Regions from separate parts of the Labrenzia sp. C1B70 genome, predicted to be linked through region 2. Evidence: riboswitches for the same ligand, from Rfam matches in the RefSeq annotation. Region 2 holds a riboswitch; the other holds the start of a gene.
What was found. Region 2 has a riboswitch for thiamine pyrophosphate ahead of Q666_RS50795 (hydroxyethylthiazole kinase). Riboswitches for the same ligand answer to the same signal wherever they lie in the genome.
Positions count from the first base shown of each region.

Region 1 (4,988 bases), on a different contig from region 2:
AAGAGCATGAAGACCCTGAAGCTGCAGAACGCCTAGTCAATTCCCATCTACGCCTCGTCGCCAAGATTGCCATGGGTTACCGCGGGTATGGCCTGCCGATCGGAGAAGTCGTTTCCGAAGGCAACGTCGGCCTGATGCAAGCGGTCAAGCGCTTTGAACCGGACAAGGGGTTCCGGCTCGCGACCTATGCCATGTGGTGGATCAAGGCGGCTATCCAGGAATACATCCTGCGCTCATGGTCCCTCGTGAAAATGGGAACCACGGCCAACCAGAAACGCCTGTTCTTCAACCTGCGTCGCCTCAAGGGCAAGATCCAGGCGCTGGACGAAGGCGATCTGAAGCCGCATCAGGTCTCTGAGATTGCCACCAAACTCGGGGTGTCCGAGGAGGAAGTGGTGTCCATGAACCGCCGTCTGGGCGGCGATGCCAGCCTGAATGCGCCCGTGCGCGCGGAAGCTGATGCCGGTGAATGGCAGGACTGGCTTGTCGATGAAAGCGACAGTCAGGAAACCCTGCTTGCCAATCAGGAAGAGCTGGATATGCGTCGCAAGATGCTGAACGACGCGATGGACGTGCTCAACGAGCGTGAACGGCGCATCTTTGAAGCACGTCGCCTGGCCGAAGACCCGATGACGCTGGAAGACCTTTCGGGCGAATTCGGTGTCAGCCGCGAGCGCGTCCGCCAGATCGAGGTTCGCGCTTTCGAAAAGGTTCAAAAAGCCGTGCGCAACAGCGCCCGCACAATGGACCAGCCCGCCGCCTGAGGCACTCGGTCAAAGAGAACCAAAAAAAGCGCCGGAGCTATGCTCCGGCGCTTTTCTTTTGCCTAAGCTGATGTTCAGCGGATTTCGGCTGTGTAGCTCTCCACCGGCACGACCTTGCTGATCAGACCGGCTTCGGCCATGAATTCCGCAAAGCGCTGGTAGCGGCCTTCATCAAGTGCAGCCGGACGCTTGGCGAACCGCGGCAACGTATCGAACCATGCCCGCCTGTTCAGCTCGTCATTGAGGTTCGGATACGCTTCTATGAAGGCATTCCAGGCTTCTTCCGGGTGATTGCTCAGATAGATGGTGGCCGCTTCCACGGCTGCCAGGAACTTGGCGAAGCGTGGATCGTCCGTCTTGTCCTTGTTGACGACATAGATCAGCTCATCAAAGATCGGCACACCGTTTTCTTCCGGGAAGAAAGCCTTGCCGGGTTTGCCTTCGATTTCGAGCTGGGTGAGCTCGAAATTGCGATATGCGCCGATCACCGCATCCACCTGACCGGCAAGCAGAGAGCCTGACAACGCGAAATTGACGTTCACCAGCTCGACATCATCCATGGTCAAACCGGCCGAACGCAGCATCTGGCCCAGCATCGCGTCCTCGAAGCCGGACACGGAAAAGCCGACACTCTTCCCCTTGAGGTCCTTCAGTTCCTGTATCGGGCCGTCCTTGAGCACGATGAGAGAATTGAGGGGTGTTTCCACCAGCGTACCGATCCATTTCAGCGGCAGCTCTTCCTCGATTTGCGCATGAAGCGTCGGCTGATAGGACACCGCGATATCGCCCTGCCCGGCAGCAACCAGTTTCGGCGGCATTGCCGGGTCCGCCGGTTCGATGATCTCAACCTCGAGGCCTTCTGCCTCGAAGAAACCCTTGGTCTGCGCAGTTACCAGCGGCGCGTGATCCGGATTGATGAACCAGTCGAGCAGCAAGGTCAGTTTCTCACTGGCCTGTACCGGCCCCGATGCCAGCAGCCCGGCCGCCAATGCGAGTGACAGGATTTGTTTTTTCATGAGGTCCTCCGTAGAGCGGCAGCTAGGTGAGCGGCTGCCAGGGAACAAGAAGTCGGGTGAGATGGTTCACGGCAAAGCGCATGATCAGCACCATCGCCGCGAGCAGGATCAGGGCGGCGAACATCATGTCCGCCTGCATCCGGTTGCTGCTTTGAAGCATGATGAAGGCAAGGCCTCCTTTTGCCCCGGCCCATTCGCCGATGATCGCCCCCATGGGAGCGAACACCGCGGCCACCCGCAGGCCGGAGGCAAACGCCGGCAAGCCTGACGGCAGGCGAAAGAACCAGAGTTCCTTCAGGCGAGACAGACGATAAAGCCGGGCGAGATCGCACAAACCCGGGTCAAGCCGCTGCAGGCCATCGAAAAACGTCGATGTGACCGTGAAGAAGATGACCAGGATGATGACGACGATCTTGGAGGCCAGCCCGAAACCGAGCCAGAGCACCAGGATCGGCGCGATTGCGAAAACAGGCAGGGCCTGCGTCACCAGAATGGGCGGCATGGCGAACCTTGCAGCAATCGGAAACAGCCACAAAAGAACGGAAAGCAATGCCCCGGCGGCTGCCCCCAGCACAAACCCGAGCACCGTCTCATAGGCGGTGATGCCGGCATGATGCAGAAGGAAGCCTGCGTGTTTGACAAAGGCCGTAAAGACGCGGTCCGGACCCGGCAGGATATAATGCTGGGTGTCGAACACACGGACGATTGCCGCCCAGATAACGACAGTCAGCAGCAGGCCGAGTATGGTCCTGGCAACAGCTTTCGCAAACGCCATCATCCCGCAGTCCCCGCCGCCGTTGGCCAACAGGAACGCATGAAAGCCGATACCGGCATTCGGATGTGCGGCGACCGCAGTGGTCGCAGACAAGTACGCATAGGATCTCCCGTCTTCGGACAAGCCGAAAATGACAATGGAGATCCGGGAATAGGCTAAGGATTCCGTCCCTTCGCCGGCATGACCCGGATCAGGTTCTAAGGGTTCGGCATTACGCCATCTCAGCTCCGGTAACCGGAACACCCCTCGGACCAAGCCGGACCATGCCTTGTGTGACGGAAAAAGGCAAGCCGCCGTGAGGCGGCTTCTTCAGATTTTGAAAGGAGGCAGGTTGGCGCTTAGCCGGCTTGCCAGGACGTGATCGCCTTTTCTACGGCTTCTGCACCGGCGGTTCCCTTTTCCAGGGTCAGGATGCCGCGCTTGCCGTTTTCGTAAAGCATCGGAATGTCGATCCAGCCGCGTTCGCGCAGCAGGGCGAGATTGCGTTGCTGCTCGTTCGGCAAGCTGGAAAGGGCAATCCAGAAAAAGCCCGGGGACACTTTCACGGAAGCGCCGATCAGCGCATCGCCACGAGCTTCTTCCGTAGGCTTCATGACCAGGCCTGGCACGTTGACGACGTCACCTGGAGCGAAGTTTTCCGGGAACTCGTACTTGATCTCGACCAGATGGCTGGCGGGCAAGGAAGTATCGTCATTCGGCTTGATGCGAATGTCGACCTTCACATCCCGCTCGGGGATTTCAATGGAGGCGCTCAGAACCGCGAGAGCCTTGCCGTCCAGATTCGTTTCTTCATCGACACCCCAAACGACAGCGCCTTGCGCAGCCGTTCCGGCACCGCCGGACTCTTCCCCTTCTTCGTAAAGGATAGAGCGCTGCACCGAGGAATCCGCAGCCGTAGCGGACGGAGCCGGTGAAGTTTCGTCCGGCGAAATGGCCGAGAGATTGTCTTCCGGCACCGCAATCGGGCTTTCGGTGGTCGCAGAAGACTGATCGTTTTCTCCGCTCGTCACGATGGACGGCTGGGAAGGTTCGGGCGCAGCGGAAGCTGGTGTATCGACCTGCGGTGTATCGGCCGGCGCAGGCGAATCAGACTGTCCGGTAATCGTCGTCGTGGTTACCGTGCGTGCATCCGGGGCAACCACATCCGTCTCGCCTTCGTTCAACAGGCGGTCGGTGTTTTTCGAAGGCTCTTCACCTTCTCCGGCAGGGGCAGCGGTCGAAGGCTCCGGCGTGGTGTCCGGCTGCGTATCGACAGGCGTTTGCGAAGAAGACGCAACCGGCACGTTGCCGCTATCGGCCGTCTCATCGCCCGCAGGCATCAGGAAATAGGCTCCGGCGCCCAGGAGCACCAGCAACAGGACACCCGCAGCAATGACGATCGGAACGGTGCGGCTGCCGGATGAATCACCGCGCAGCGCATCCGAAGCACTCGGCTTGGCGCGCTTGGAGCGGCTTTTCTTGGAGGCCGACTTGTCCTTCGGCTTGGCTGTTTCCTCGCCTGGATAAACCTGATCGGCGGGATCGGCCGCACCAGCGGTATCTGCAGGCTCGAACAGGCCATCATCTGTCTGTTCCGGCTGCACAGGTCCGCCGAAAGAGGGCTCCTGGCGCACAGGCGCAGCGCCCGGGTCGGCAGCTTCCTTGGCGTGGTGAACAGCCTGGCTGGCCGCGATGCCAAGCGCTTCGGCCTGTGTCAGGGTTTCCTTCAAGGGCGACGGAGCCGGGGTATCCACCACCGGTGCTGCAGTTGTTTCAGGTTCCTGTGGTGCAGGCGCAGGCGCTTCCGGCGCAGCCTCTGCCACCGGCTCAGCCGGAGGCGGTGTCACGGGCGGCGCGGAAACCTGCGGCGCCGGGGGCGGCGTTTCGACCTTCGGAACTGTGGGGCTGAGACCGAGGCTTTCGCGGGCGGCTTCGGCTTCCACCTTGCGAATGGCTTCTTCCAGACGCAGCTGCTCGGCCGTGATCTCGGACGGCGCCAGCGGCGGTTCATAGGCTTTCAGCTGATTGACGATGGCATTGCGCGCACGGCTGTAAACGCTTCTGCGTGCAGCACCATTGTTTTCAGGTAAAGACGCGATCGTTTTCTTCAGAATTGAATAGTAATCAGCCATCTTCCTGCCTACCGGCCGACTGCAAGGATCTGTTCTGCGGGCCCGAGATTTCGTTTCATTCTCAGGCTTATAGCAAGTTTTTCGAAAACCGGTGCTATTTCTTCAATAACTTCGCCGCGACAGAGAACCTCGCAGTACCCTTTTCCTAACACAGATTGTTTGTTCGGCACACACATGGAACGCCGAAAACGAAAGGTGGTTGCGTGCGGTGATTCGCAGCACGCAACCGCAGTCCTTAATAATGTGCTTCTAACGTCACAGATCTCAATCCTGGAAGGGATTCTGCACAAGAATTGTGTCGTCCCGTTCCGGACTTGTCGAC
Region 1 covers NZ_AXCE01000010.1:222,374-227,361, reverse strand. The annotation lists gene rpoH (RNA polymerase sigma factor RpoH) at 1-764, shown strand, start outside; gene Q666_RS46910 (ABC transporter substrate-binding protein) at 839-1,780, opposite strand; gene Q666_RS46905 (ABC transporter permease) at 1,803-2,648, opposite strand; TPP riboswitch at 2,706-2,812, opposite strand; gene Q666_RS46900 (hypothetical protein) at 2,894-4,666, opposite strand; gene Q666_RS46895 (adenylosuccinate synthase) at 4,931-4,988, opposite strand, start outside.
Region 1: it holds a riboswitch for thiamine pyrophosphate, as region 2 does, so the genes downstream of both, Q666_RS46905 (ABC transporter permease) here and Q666_RS50795 (hydroxyethylthiazole kinase) in region 2, are expected to answer to the same signal.

Region 2 (4,988 bases):
ACGGTGAATCGTTGCGGCTTTGCCACAGGTTTCGTGACGGAATGTGGATCTTTTGTAGGACAAGTTCCTTGATATTCCTTGGTAAAAACGCCAATCACCTTTCCTAACGGAAATCGCGTCGGCACACCGTTGCGCGGTAGCCTTTCCTTTCGAAATTGAATTTTTGTCAGGAAGTTTGTCAGCAGGCGACGCGCCACTGTCCGGCCAATTACAGCTTTTCCGGCAAGGCAGGTTGCAAGCTGCGAACCGGTCGGTTGCACCGGCTCGCAGAAAGAGATGGTCCAGGACCGCACTCCATTCCTTGTTTGCAGCCTCAAGCGGCAAGCCTAGCTGTCGCGAGCTTCGAGGAAGCGGCGCATGGCAACGTCACTCCAGGGGGCAAGGCGTGCCCGCGCAGCCATATGACTGTCGTAGATCCTCTGGCTAAGCGCATCCTTGCTCGCGAACTCGGACAGCACGACTGCCGAAGTCTCCCGCAAAGCATCCAGAACGTCGTCCGGATAAGGACGGACGGTAACGCCGTCCTCTTCCTGCAGGAGCTTCAGTGCGCCTGCATTCTCCCAATCGCTTTCTGCAAGCGAGCGGCCGTTTTCTGCCTTGCAGGCCTCCAGAACGATGGCGCCAAGGTCTTCCGGCAGACCTTCCAGCGCCACCTTGTTGAACAGCGCTTCACCGGTGCCGTTGGGTTCATGGAACCCCGGCGTGTAGTAGGACTTGGCTGCTTTCTGGAACCCCATTGCCCTGTCCGACCAGGGACCCAGGAATTCCGTCGCATCCAGCACGCCGCTGTCCAACGCCTGGAACAACTCTGCAGGTGGCAGGCTGACAGGCGTCGCCCCAAGCCGATGCATCACTTCGCCGCCAAGGCCCGGCATGCGGATCTTCAGTCCCTTGAGATCGTCAAGAGTGTTGATTTCGCGCTTGAACCAGCCCCCCATCTGGACGCCGGTGTTGCCGGCCATTACGGGCCTTAGTCCGAACGGGGCATAAAGTTCGTCCCAAAGCGCCTGGCCGCCCCCCTGCTCAATCCAGGTGATATGCTCATGCGGCAGCAAACCGAAAGGGATCGCGGTGAAATAGACCGAAGCCGGGATCTTGCCCTGCCAGAAAAACGAGGCCGTGTGCGCCATCTGCGCCGTCCCCGCCGAGACCGCCTCGAACACGCCCAGAGCCGGCACCAGTTCCCCTGCAGCATAAAGCCGAACGCGCAGGCGACCACCGGACATCAGCTCGATCCTGTCGGCAATGCGCTGCGCCGTGACCCCGGGCCCCGGCAGGTTCTTTGGCCAGGACGTGACCATCTTCCATTCCAGCGTCGCCTGCTCCTGCGCCACCGCCGGGGCGGCCAACGCGCTTGCACCGGCGGCGGCGGAAGCCCCCAGAAGTCCGCGACGGCTGATCCGTCCGGTTTCTGTCTTTGGCTGATCGGTCATCTCACTTGCTCCAGAACGCGTGGAAATGATGGACTGGCCCGTGACCACTGCCAATGTGAAGCGTGTCGGCAGCGGCGATGGCGGCCTGAATATAGGACTTGGCGGACCTGACGGCCGCTTCCATCTCCTGCCCCTTGGCAAGACCCGAGGCAATCGCGGATGACAGGGTGCAACCGGTGCCATGCGTGTTGTCGGTGTTGATCCGCTCTGACCTGAGCCAGACCGCATTGCCGTTGCGATCCAGAAGCAGATCAGCGCTATTCGCGCCAGACCCGTGCCCGCCCTTGAGCAGAACCGCATTGGCTCCAAGACCGAGCAGACGTTCTGCCTGCGCCTGCATTTGCGTTTCGTCCGCGGCAACGTCGCCCTGCAACATGCGGGCAGCTTCATGCAGGTTCGGGGTAACAATATCGGCCAGCGGCAGCAGCAAGGCAATCAGCGTGTCGACCGCACTGTCGGCAAGCAACGGGTCACCGGAGGCAGCCACCATCACCGGGTCAAGCACAACCGGGCCTGTCTCATGTGTCCGAAGCCCTTCAGCTACCACCTCGATCGTATCGACACGCGACAGCATGCCGATCTTTGTCGCCTTGACGGCAAGGTCCGAAAAGACGGCCGTCATCTGGGCCCGCACGAACTCCGGCGGCACATCATGGATGGCGCTGACACCAAGCGTATTCTGCGCCGTCAGGGCTGCAATAACACTGGCACCAAAGACGCCGTTTGCGGAAAAGGTCTTGAGATCAGCCTGAATGCCGGCTCCGCCGCCGGAATCCGATCCTGCAATGGTTACCGCAATTGCGGTCATGGGAACCTCCTGGGAGTAGATGCCGAAAAGCCTGCGTCAGCCGGTCTTGAGACGGGCTTCAATGTCGCGGTCAGTCAGGCAATAGAGTGCGTCGAGCAACTCCGGCACCAAACTGCCTGGCCCGCCTGACCGGCTGGCCGCGATTTCGCCGGCAATGTTGAAGACGGACAGTCCGCAAGCAGCTGCAAGCGCCCTGTCCTTTTCGATGCTCAGGAACGCCGCCAGAACAGCACCGCCGGCACAGCCGGTGGCCGTCACGCGTGACATCAGTGGATCGCCGTTGCGCAGCAGGAAATCCTCGCCACGGCTCTCGACCCTGTCTTCCGGGCCAGTGACCGCAAAAACCGTTCCGGCCTCGATCAATGCATCGGCATCTGCCCGCTCCGGCAGGAGAGCGTTGAGTTCTTCCGGATTGAGCCGCACCAGATCCGGCTTGAGGCCCAGCAGATCGCGCGCATAGGCGCAGCGCACGGGAGACCGGTTCACGAAAACCGGATCGACACAAACCGGACGTCCGGCAGTCCTGGCAGCTTCGATTGCTAGCGGAATGGCCGCACGGCGTTCCTCGTCAAGGGTGCCGAGGTTCACCAGCAGTGCATCAGCCCCGCCGGCAAAGGCCGCAACTTCCTCCCGCGCGATGGTCATGGAAGGAACCGCGCCGAGCGCAAGCAACACATTGGCGGTGAAACTCTGGGCGACCGCGTTTGTGATGGCGTGAACGCGCGGCGTTTTCTGCCGCACCCTTTCCAGAAGGGTGAAGACCTGTTCGGCGCTCAGGGCCTGCGTGGAAGCAGCAACGGAAAGGCTCATGACGGCTCTCCTGCGACAGAAAGCCCGTTGCCGGTATTCCGGAAAGGACGTGTTGAAGGGAGTGGTGTGTGCATCATGATCTCAAATCCCTCCGCCGGTATCAGCCGGATCAGGTTCAAGGAGTTGGCAGGCCGCCTCTCAGCCCGGTCCAGGATGGCCGGGCACCCCCATGAGATGATTGCACTGCTAACAAGCCGGCCGTGCGATTGCAAGACCCGGCTTGTGCAGAGCGGCTACTCGGCAATTGACTGGCGGGAGGAGATAGGCGATGTCCTAGTCTGCTTTCGTGAATCTGTTGCCCGGCATGTTTGGCTGACCGAACAGCCCGGCTGATGGTTCAGGTGACACGTTCACCCCCTTCAAACACCAACTGCCCGGAGCGCCCCATGGTACCGTTTTTCGTGATGATCAAATGCCAGTTGGGCAAGACCTACCAGGTCGCCAATGCGATCGCCGATGCGGAAATTGCGTCCGAAGTCTACTCCACCTCCGGCGACTACGATCTTCTGGTGAAATTCTATGTCGACGACGGTTCGGACATTGGCCACTTCGTGAACGAGAAGGTCCACCCGATCGACGGCATTCAGGACACCAAAACCATCATTACCTTCAAGGCCTTCTGAACTCAGACCCGGAAATTTCCATGAAACTCATTAAAATCGCCGCCCTTTGCCTGCCCCTCGCTCTTGCTCCGATCGGCTCGACCGCGTCCGCGCAAGGCATGCCGCCGGAGCAGATCAAGCAGATCCTGGACCTGACCAAGGCCAACTGGGTGTCATTCCGCGACTGGCAGGGCCAGGAGCTGATCTATTTCACGCACCTGGAATCCTGGAAGTGCGGCATCGACTATGTCTTCTACGGATTAAACGACGACCCGATTGAGCAGGAATGGCAACTGGAAGCCTGTGACCCGGACAACCAGAATGTCGTTCTGAAGGACAAGCCCTATCTGGAGCTGCCCCTGGGGTCGGCCCAGTCGATCAGCGTGCAGCTGATCTTCAAGGACGGCACCAAGAGCGCTGTTGAGCGGTTCGAATACAAGTCGCAGTAGGGCCGATTTCGGAAGCCACCCGCATTCGCCGTCATTCCGGACAAGCGCAGTAAAGCTGCGCGCCGATCCGGGATCCAGCGCATCAGCGTGAGCAAAGCGAACTCTTCTCTCTTTGTCTAATGCCGCGCCTAAGGCGCGAAATAAGTGCTGGATTCCGGATCTGCGCACAGCACTGCAGTGCTAGTCCGGAATGACGGGGGAAGACAGCGGGACCTGCCCTCTTGTCTCCCCCTACGAACGCGAGGGCGATGACGCCCGGCGTGCCTTTGTCCGGTCCAGCCCGAGCTTGTGCTCGCGGTAGATGACGAAAATACCGGCGGCAATCACGATCAGCGCCCCCAGCACCACTGCTGGCAATGGCGTTTCGCTGAACACCACCCAACCGACAATGATCGCCCACAGCATGTTGACATAGTCGAACGGGGCAATGGTGGAGGCATCCGCGAACCGGTAGCTCTGCGTCAACAGGATCTGGCCGACACCACCCGCAAGGCCGATCAGCAGAAGCAGACCTGCCGTGGGCAGGTCCGGAATGATCCAGGCCTGACCCGGCAGCAGAAAGCCCAGCGGCAGCGTGAGCAGCGACAATACGGACGACATGCCCGCAAACCAGGTAACGATCGTGGACGTGCGCTCCGTCTCGCACAATTTGCGCACGGTGATCATGGCGAGCGCGGCAAAGCCGGCTCCTGTCAGGCCGATCAAGGCCCCGATCATCGAGTTGCTATCCAACTCCGCGTCACCCAGATGCGGTGACAGCACAACCAGAATGCCGACAAAGCCGACACCGACTGCGCTCCAGCGATAGACCCGCACCTTTTCGCCAAGGAGCAGAAACGCCAGCACCACCACGAAGAGCGGCGATGCAAATCCGATCGCCGTCGCA
Region 2 covers NZ_AXCE01000012.1:542,684-547,671, forward strand. The annotation lists gene Q666_RS65940 (hypothetical protein) at 1-293, opposite strand, end outside; gene Q666_RS50785 (TRAP transporter substrate-binding protein) at 327-1,433, opposite strand; gene thiD (bifunctional hydroxymethylpyrimidine kinase/phosphomethylpyrimidine kinase) at 1,435-2,241, opposite strand; gene Q666_RS50795 (hydroxyethylthiazole kinase) at 2,278-3,051, opposite strand; TPP riboswitch at 3,120-3,230, opposite strand; gene Q666_RS50800 (Lrp/AsnC ligand binding domain-containing protein) at 3,438-3,674, shown strand; gene Q666_RS50805 (hypothetical protein) at 3,695-4,102, shown strand; gene Q666_RS50810 (DMT family transporter) at 4,334-4,988, opposite strand, start outside.